Regions from separate parts of the Bradyrhizobium sp. AC87j1 genome, predicted to be linked through region 2. Evidence: predicted binding sites of a transcription regulator. Region 2 holds the regulator's gene; each other region holds the start of a gene.
What was found. Region 2 encodes LexA, which represses DNA repair genes until DNA is damaged. Its sites were predicted from a motif close to TGTTCNNNNTGTGTTCNG; they were not measured.
Positions count from the first base shown of each region.

Region 1 (2,199 bases), on a different contig from region 2:
CGTTCTCACCGCAATGCTGGCCACCGGCCTCGCCGCCGCGCCGCTCGCCGCACAGGCCAAGTCGCAAAAGGCCAAACACGGATCATCGATGTCGTCCTCGCAGACCACGGGCGCCAACACCAAGGCCTCGAAGGGCGCGGATCCTTCCGGCCAGGGCGGCTCCGGTCCCGGCTCGGACCAGGGCGGCACCATGACAAACAAGAGCAGCAAGGGCATGAGCAATACCAAGTGAGCTCAGGCCGACATGACATCAAAAGCCCCGCGGCGACGCGGGGCTTTTTTCTTGTTTCTTGATGCGGGATCGGCAATCGAGCGCCACATCGTCGAGCGCCCGCGTCAGCTCGTTACGGGCGACGCGTTTCAGAGTTGAGCGCAGCATTCGTCTTCACGAGTTGCTCGAGCTGCGCCCGCTTGCGTCCGATCAGAAGTTGGGCCGCAGCATCGTCGAGCCCCGCACGCTGCAATTGCCGGATGGCAGAGCCCAATTCGAGAATCTCGGCGCGCAACCTCAAGATCCGGTAAGTGTCCGGGTCTTCCTCCACGGCGGCCCCCAAAAGGTTTCAGCGCCGCGTGCTCGCGCGCTCGGGATTGCCGGCTGTCTTCACGAGACGAAGGCGCACCCGGTCGCGAACGTCAGGCAGGACATCGCGGCCGCCGGCAGCCTTCCATTCGCCGATCAGCAAATTGACCTTCCGGCGCAAATCCATCTGCGCCAGGGCCTGCTGGACGCAATCGCGGTCGCCGTTGATGAGATCGCGCACGGAGGCCTCGACGCCGGCCATCTCAACCCTCAAGGCGCTGATTTTACGCCGAATTTCATTAATTCTGTTGTCCATGGCTTGTTAGAACAAAATAAGAACATATAGTCAAGTCACGATTTCAGGACGGAGAAGCGACATGCTGGTTCAAGGCAAATACGACGCCAGGGTTTTCCTCGCCGAGCAGATGACACGGACGCAGGGGCAGAGGTTGAAACGGCTGAGTGAAGAAGCGTATCAGCCCGCGCAATATGCGCGCGATCTGTCCTTCACCGAGGCCGCACGGCGCATTCAGGTGCTGGAAGCGGAGATCGAGCTGGCGAATTCCTTCTAGGCTGCGCCTGGTACGCTGTCCGCGTCCTTCGGAACCATGCCCGTGTCGAATGGTTCTCCCCGGCCAAGGGAGAACATGCATGGCACGCAAGGCAAAGAAGCGCCGCTACTCGCGCAGCTCCGGCAGCGATGTCGAAAGCGAGATGCGTCGCTACAAGAAGGGCACGGCAAAGAGCGGTCGTAAAGGCCGTGGCGGACGCGTGAAGAGTCGCAAGCAGGCGATCGCGATCGGACTGTCGAAGGCACGCAAGAAGGGCAAGAAAGTCCCGAAGAAGGCTGCCAAGAAGACCTCCAAGAAGACGTCCAAGACGACGTCCAAGAAGAGGACGACCAAGAAATCGTCGAAGCGCAAATCCAGCAAGCGCTGACGTTGGCCCGTGTCAGATCATGCTGCCCGGCATGAAACAGCGGATCGAAACGCCGAACGCGGTCTTCACCGGCCACACCATGGTGCGGCCGGCCCGGTTCGGCTCGGTGATGACGGCTTCGTCCGGCACCTCGATCCACTCGCCGTCGAGACGCACGCGATAATGCCCGTTATGCGACTCCCAGTCGGGATCGGCGACGGCAAAACCATCCGCATCCGAGCAGCACGGACCAAGGTGGCTGCGCAGGCTGTCGAACCATGGCTTCAGGGGTGAGTCCGCATAGCGGCCGTCGTCCCGCCCGAGAGCGTCTCCGCCCCAGAGCACGAATGGCGCCACGAGTAGCGCCCTCCTCAGCGAGAGCTTCAATCGATCCATGTCGGCACCGATCAAATGCGAACCAGCGGCCAGTTCCAGAAACCGGCGGCAAGTTCGAAGTTCCACGCTTGCAACTAGTCCCGGTGGCATCGTTGCCGCCGGCGACCTGCACGAGTCGGAACTTTGATGAGCGAACACGGCTTTTTCGGACGAACCGCGTCATCGTCGCTGCCGTTGACGAGAATGTTATCGATCGCCTCCCGGGAGTCCTGAAGCCGAACGAAAAAGGCGGCCTCGAGGGCCGCCTTCCTTGATCCATGCCGATCGACGTTCGCCTCAGGCGAGTGGTACCGCGACGAAGCGGGTCGCCTGTGCGCCTCTGACCTGCAACAGCACGCTGCGCTTGCCGGACGATTTGGCCTGCG
Region 1 is NZ_PTFE01000026.1:21,543-23,741, reverse strand. Features, by position in the region: gene CV770_RS15885 (hypothetical protein) at 1-232, shown strand, start outside; gene CV770_RS15880 (hypothetical protein) at 345-542, opposite strand; gene CV770_RS15875 (hypothetical protein) at 561-782, opposite strand; gene CV770_RS15870 (DUF3072 domain-containing protein) at 898-1,092, shown strand; gene CV770_RS15865 (DUF6496 domain-containing protein) at 1,172-1,459, shown strand; gene CV770_RS15860 (hypothetical protein) at 1,472-1,834, opposite strand; gene CV770_RS15855 (Do family serine endopeptidase) at 2,111-2,199, opposite strand, start outside.
Region 1: CV770_RS15870 (DUF3072 domain-containing protein) is a predicted target of LexA. The motif match lies at 844-861, and genes of this name have one in related genera.

Region 2 (2,199 bases):
GGAATGTGCGGATCGATCTTGCCGAACTTGCCGACGCGGGAGTTGACGGTGCGCGTCCAGATCCAGCGGTTGTCGTAACGGACGTTGTCGGCGAAAGCGAGCTCCGTTCCCGGCAGCAGGCAGACCGCGACGGAGAGATCGGCTTCGGAGGCGAAGCCGCGGGTCGAGGTGCCGCGGAATGTTGTCGTGACGATCGTCTCGCCGACTTCTGCGGGGCGCGTCGCGACGGCATGCAGGCTGTAGTCACACATCGGGTGCTCCTCAATGCAGAGATAGCGACCCGCACCTCTTTCGGAGGCGCAGGCCCCTACCAGAGTGGAAGCACGTGACGGTCTGCTTGGTTGTAGGCAAATCTACGGCTGGGATCCGCGAGCCCCGATCACATTATCTTTTCCATCTTTTCCGAATTCGATAGGAACAAAGTCGGCTTCCGTGCATTTGGCAGGCGCGCGTCAACGACCGGCGAAACCAGCCAGCCCGAGTATCGTCAGCTCGGCTGTGTACGCGGTCGTTGCGGATTTTCTAGATCACGGCCGTGTCCTTGCCGACATGATGATGCAACCAGCGTCGCTGCGGCTGCGCTCAAACGATCTGGCGCATTTGGGCTGTCTCCCTCGAACTCGAAAGGCCGCGAAGCGATGTTGCTTCGCGCGGCCTACCGAGGATGTCGCGAAAGGAGGAGGGGCCGGACAATCTGTGCAGTACCAGAAGGGCTATCCCGCCGGAGCGGACCATCATCCGCTCCGATCTCTGATCGGCGATGCCGATCGAAGGCGCGCGCGAGGCGCTGACTACTTCCGGTATGAGTAGTTCCGGTATCAGTACTTGCGGTAAAGCCCGATCAGCTTGCCCTGAATCTTCACGCGGTTTGGCGGCAGGATGCGCACCTCGTAAGCGGCATTGGCGGGCTCCAGTGCGATCGAGGCGCCGCGGCGGCGGAAGCGCTTGAGCGTGGCTTCCTCGTCGTCGATCAGCGCCACCACGATATCGCCGGTATCGGCGCTCTCGTTGCGCTGGATCAACGCCATGTCGCCGTCGAGGATGCCGGCCTCGACCATGGAATCGCCGCGCACTTCGAGCGCGTAATGCTCGCCGGAGCCGAGCATGTCGGGCGGCACGCTGATGGTGTGGCTGCGGGTCTGCAATGCCTCGATCGGGGTGCCGGCCGCGATTCGGCCCATCACCGGCACCGCAACGGGTCGCTCGCCCTCGTCTGCGGACGGGCTGGAGCTCGCGCGCACCTTGCCGAGATTGCCCTCGATGACGCTTGGCGTGAAGCCGCGTCGGTTGCCGGCGGCAGCCTGGAGCTCCGGCAGCTTGATCACTTCGATGGCCCGGGCGCGGTTGGGCAGGCGGCGGATGAAGCCGCGCTCTTCGAGCGCGGTGATCAGGCGGTGGATGCCTGACTTCGAGCGCAGGTCGAGTGCATCCTTCATCTCGTCGAAGGACGGCGGCACGCCGCTTTCCTTCAAGCGTTCGCTGATGAACCGCAGAAGCTCGTATTGTTTGCGCGTTAACATCTCGACCAAAGTCCCCCGGTTGATGTCGTTCGATTCCGAGACGATGAATTCAGCGATAAGCCGCTACATCCTCGAAACAAATCATGAACGGACACTATATGTTCGATACATGTTCCGCAACTGCTTAATTTAGCGTGAACAAGACGGAGCGCGCGGAATGCGTGTGGCCGCGCAGGTCAGACGGGGAGCCGCAGCACCTCGCAAGGGCTGCCGGCCTCGGCCTTTGGCGCAAACGGTGCGCGCACGAGAAGTACCTGTGCTGCAGCAAGATTCGCAAGCAGAGAGGAGTCCTGATGGCTGACGGGAAGGGCGACGAGCGTGCCGTCGTCGCGCAGCTCCAGGCGCGCGCGCAGATAATCCTCGCGCTGGTCGTTGGCGCCGAGATCGCGGCCCAGCACGACGCGCTCGCGATGGTGATGAATCACCGAACGGCCCGACAGGGCGCGAATCAGCGGCACCATGAACAGGAAGGCGCAGACATAGGACGACACGGGATTGCCGGGCAGGCCGATGACGCCCATCGTCCCTAAGCGTCCGTGCATCATCGGCTTGCCGGGCCGCATCGCGATCTTCCAGAACGCCATCGCGATGCCTTCGTCCTTCAGCGCCTGCTGGACCAGATCGTGGTCGCCGACCGATGCGCCCCCGGTCGTGACCAGGACGTCGGCGCCGCTTTCGC
Region 2 is NZ_PTFE01000005.1:85,894-88,092, forward strand. Features, by position in the region: gene CV770_RS05160 (hypothetical protein) at 1-251, opposite strand, end outside; gene lexA (transcriptional repressor LexA) at 819-1,520, opposite strand; gene CV770_RS05170 (molybdopterin molybdotransferase MoeA) at 1,697-2,199, opposite strand, start outside.

Region 3 (2,199 bases), on a different contig from region 2:
GGTGGCCAAGTCGGTTATCGCTGGCAGTCGGCCAACTGGGTGTTCGGCCTCGAAGCTCAGGGCGACTGGGCCAACCTGAAGGGCTCGAATACGAGCTTGGTGCTTGGACCGCTGGTCAACCAGTCCAAGATCGATGCGATTGGCCTGTTCACCGGCCAGGTCGGCTATGCCTGGAACAACGTGCTCTGGTACGTGAAGGGTGGCGCGGCTGTCACGCACGCCAAATATAATGGTCTGCTGGGCGGCGTCGTCCTCGATAGCGCGAGCGAGACCCGCTGGGGTGGCGCGGTCGGCACCGGCATCGAATTCGGCTTCGCACCGAACTGGTCCGTGGCGATCGAATACGACCATCTGTTCATGGGCAAGCGCAACAACTCGTTCACGACCCTCGGCGTCAACGACCGCATCGACCGGATCAAGCAGGACGTCGACATGGGCACCGTCCGCCTCAACTACACCTTCGGCGGCCCCGTGGTCGCCCGGTATTGATCTGAAGTCCTGATCGCTACGACGTCGCATCGTCACGAAAGGCCGGCTCGCGCCGGCCTTTTTGTTTTCGCGGCACCTTGCCGCGCAGTTCCGCAAAGCCCCTGCTGCCAGATGCCGCCAGCGCGCCAACATTCCGTTGACGATTCGCAAGTCCCACTGGAAATCCGTCTCCGTTCTTCCTACGTTCGCTGACAACCCCATCGGCGCCGATCCCGGTTCCGGGCGAGCGCGCCTTTTTTATTGGCGCGGTCGCGCACCCATGGGATTCCTTGAGGGCAACTCGGATGGATGAAGTGATCAAGGCGAAGCGCCAACAACAGAACGCGGGCTCCAGCCTGCGCGCAATTACGATCCGTGGCGCGCGCGAGCACAACCTCAAGAACATCGACGTCGAGATTCCCCGCGACAAGCTGGTGGTGTTCACCGGTCTCTCCGGCTCCGGCAAATCCTCACTCGCCTTCGACACGATCTACGCCGAGGGCCAGCGCCGCTACGTCGAATCGCTGTCGGCCTATGCGCGCCAGTTCCTCGAGATGATGCAGAAGCCTGACGTCGACCAGATCGACGGCCTGTCGCCGGCGATCTCGATCGAGCAGAAGACGACGTCGAAGAACCCGCGCTCCACCGTCGGCACCGTGACCGAGATCTACGACTACATGCGCCTGCTCTGGGCGCGCGTCGGCGTGCCCTATTCGCCGGCCACGGGCCTGCCGATCGAGAGCCAGACCGTCTCGCAGATGGTCGACCGCGTGCTGGCGCTGCCCGAGGGCACGCGCCTGTATCTGCTCGCGCCCGTCGTGCGCGGCCGCAAGGGCGAGTACCGCAAGGAGCTCGCCGAATGGCTCAAGAAGGGCTTTCAGCGCGTCAAGATCGACGGCACTTTCCATGAGCTCGCCGAAGCGCCGACGCTCGACAAGAAATTCCCGCATGACATCGACGTCGTGGTCGATCGTATCGTGGTGCGCGCCGACATCGGCCAGCGCCTCGCAGAGAGTTTTGAGACCGCGCTGAAGCTCGCCGAAGGCCTCGCCGTCGTCGAATTCGCCGACGCGCCGGCGGCGGCTCCCGCCGAAGAGAAGAAGAAGACCGCCAAGATCCACGACAAGAGCGGACCCGAGCGCATCCTGTTCTCGGAAAAGTTCGCCTGCCCGGTCTCCGGCTTCACCATTCCCGAGGTCGAGCCGCGCCTGTTCTCGTTCAACAACCCCTACGGCGCGTGTCCGGCCTGCGGCGGCCTCGGCGTCGAGCAGCATGTCGACGAAGACCTCGTCATTCCCGACAAGGAGCTCGCCATCGGCAAGGGCGCGATCGCGCCCTGGGCCAAGTCGTCGTCGCCCTATTACGTGCAGACGCTGACCGCGCTCGGCAAGCACTACAAGTTCACGCTGACCACCAAGTGGAAGGACCTGGCCAAGAAGACGCAGAACGCCATCCTCCACGGCTCCGGCGAGGACGAGATCAAGTTCTCCTACGAGGACGGGGTGCGCTCCTACGACACCAAGAAGCCGTTCGAAGGCGTCATCACCAACATCAACCGCCGCTACCGTGAAACGGAAAGCGAGTGGGCGCGCGAGGAGCTGGCGAAGTATTTCCACGACGTGCCCTGCGAGGGCTGCAAGGGCTTTCGGCTCAAGCCCGAGGCGCTCTGCGTCAAGATCGGCGGCAAGCACATCGGCGAGATTTCCGAGCTGTCCGTGAAGGGCGCCGGTG
Region 3 is NZ_PTFE01000070.1:16,067-18,265, forward strand. Features, by position in the region: gene CV770_RS28745 (outer membrane protein) at 1-489, shown strand, start outside; gene uvrA (excinuclease ABC subunit UvrA) at 774-2,199, shown strand, end outside.
Region 3: uvrA (excinuclease ABC subunit UvrA) is a predicted target of LexA. The motif match lies at 661-678, and genes of this name have one in related genera.

Region 4 (2,199 bases), on a different contig from region 2:
GATCACGCTCATGGCGTAGTCGAGATAGGACTTCTTCATCTCCTCGAAGATGGAGACGGGGCGAATATCCGAGGGTTGCCCCGGCTGGTCGCCGGGCTTGTCGTCGTCAGCCAAGGGGGAATCCGGTGAGGTTTTATCTGGGAATCATATAGCGCATCGAGCCCCTGATAACCACCCTTGCAGGCTTCAGGGAAGCGCTTTTTCCGCTTATTTTTCCAATAACTTACGGCTGTACGGAGGGCGCCTCGGAGGGGCCCGGAACAGGCCTTCCGAAATCACCTCCGCGACCTCGTCAATCGCGCGGCCGGCGTGCGCCGTCGACGCGATTGCGCCGGCGCGATCCGAGTTCAACCCAAACATGAAGCGGGCCCGGAAATCCCGAGCCCTTTCTGCGGATTAGTAAGGTTTGCTGACACGAAATGGGAAGGCGCCGCTCAGCCGGCCAGCGCCCCCTCATCGTCCGGTCCGTGCTCAGAACGGGATGTCGTCGTCCATGTCGCTGTTGCGGCCACCGCCGCCGGCGGCCACGGGACGGCGCGGTGCGCTGCTGACGGGTCCGGAGGAGCCGAAATCGCCGCCCGGCTCGTCGCCGAAGCTGCCGCCTCCTCCGCCGCCGCCGCGACCGTCGAGCATCGTGAGCGTTGAATTGAAGCCCTGGAGCACGACCTCGGTCGAGTACTTCTCGACGCCGCTCTGGTCGGTCCATTTGCGGGTCTGGAGCGCGCCCTCGATGTAAACCTTCGCGCCCTTCTTCAGGTACTGCTCGGCGACCTTGCAGAGCCCTTCATTGAAGATCACGACGCGGTGCCACTCGGTCTTTTCCTTGCGCTCACCGCTGTTCTTGTCGCGCCAGGTCTCGGAGGTGGCGATGCTCAGATTCGCGATCGGCCGCCCGTCCTGGGTGCGGCGGATTTCAGGATCCTTGCCGAGATTTCCAACCAGAATGACCTTGTTGACGCTTCCCGCCATCGCCGCTCTCCACTCCGAATGCCACTGAATTTCCTAAGGCCGAGCGCGCTGCCCGCGTTCCTCTGCGCCCTGTTAAGGCGACCCTATACGCTTGCAGGGGCTGCTCAGCCCGTCACCCCCAAGGTTATCCCCACATATAGCACCGACCGGCGGTCCGTTCCAGATTTGTTCCTGCAGAAATCGCTGCCAAATGTGGAGACGGGATGGCGCCTAAATGGCGCCATGATGGCAATTGGGATGGAACCAAATCGGGTTCCCGTGAATGACAAAAACCATTTAACATTCATTAAGTTAGAGGAAGGCCGATTACCACCAACTGTTGCGCTCCGGGCACGGACTCTGCCGCAGAATCGAGCTATCGTCGTGCCTGGAATTGATGCAATGGGCCTCGCGCCTGATAGTCCGCCTTGGGGAACTCAGAGAGGCGGACACGACTGGGGAGATTACAGTGAAGAAGATTCTGATTGGCTTCGCCGGCGCGGTTGCGCTGACCCTCTCGGCTCCGGCCGGTGCTGCCGACCTCGCAGCACGTCCCTATACAAAGGCGCCGGTCGCGCCGCCCGCTCCGATCTATACCTGGACCGGCTTCTACCTCGGTGTGCAGGGCGGCGGTGCCTGGGGCCGCAGCGACGAAACCTTCTTTGGCGGTCCGAATACGGCGCTGTTTGCTGGAAGTCAGAACTACGACACCACCGGCGGCTTTGTCGGTGGCGTGGTGGGCTACAACTGGCAGGCGGCCAACTGGGTGTTCGGCATCGAGGGCGACTATCATTGGGCTGACATCAACGGTCGTTCGGCCGAGATCAATGCCGGCCTCGGCGACACCTATTTCACGAGAATCCGCGGCTTCGGCGACATCAAGGGCCGTCTCGGCTACTCGACCGGCCCCGCTCTCTTCTTCGTCAGCGGCGGCGCTGCGGTCGGCGACATTCAGCATCGCTACGATGGCATCCCCGGAAACGTCTTCATCCAGAACAACACCCGCTGGGGTTGGACCGTCGGCGCCGGCGCGGAATACATGTTCGCTCCGAACTGGTCGGCCAAGGTCGAATACAACTATATCGATTTCGGCAAGAGCACCATTCAGTACAGCCCCGTCGTGACCAACCGGTCCGAGTGGACCGATACCGTCCACACGGTCAAGGCAGGCGTGAACTATCACTTCAACTGGGGTGCGGCCGGCGTCGCGCGGTACTGATATCCCTCTGACATCGTTGAAGTCTAAGGCCG
Region 4 is NZ_PTFE01000070.1:12,510-14,708, forward strand. Features, by position in the region: gene gyrA (DNA gyrase subunit A) at 1-114, opposite strand, end outside; gene CV770_RS28730 (single-stranded DNA-binding protein) at 472-969, opposite strand; gene CV770_RS28735 (outer membrane protein) at 1,418-2,167, shown strand.
Region 4: CV770_RS28730 (single-stranded DNA-binding protein) is a predicted target of LexA. The motif match lies at 1,125-1,142, and genes of this name have one in related genera.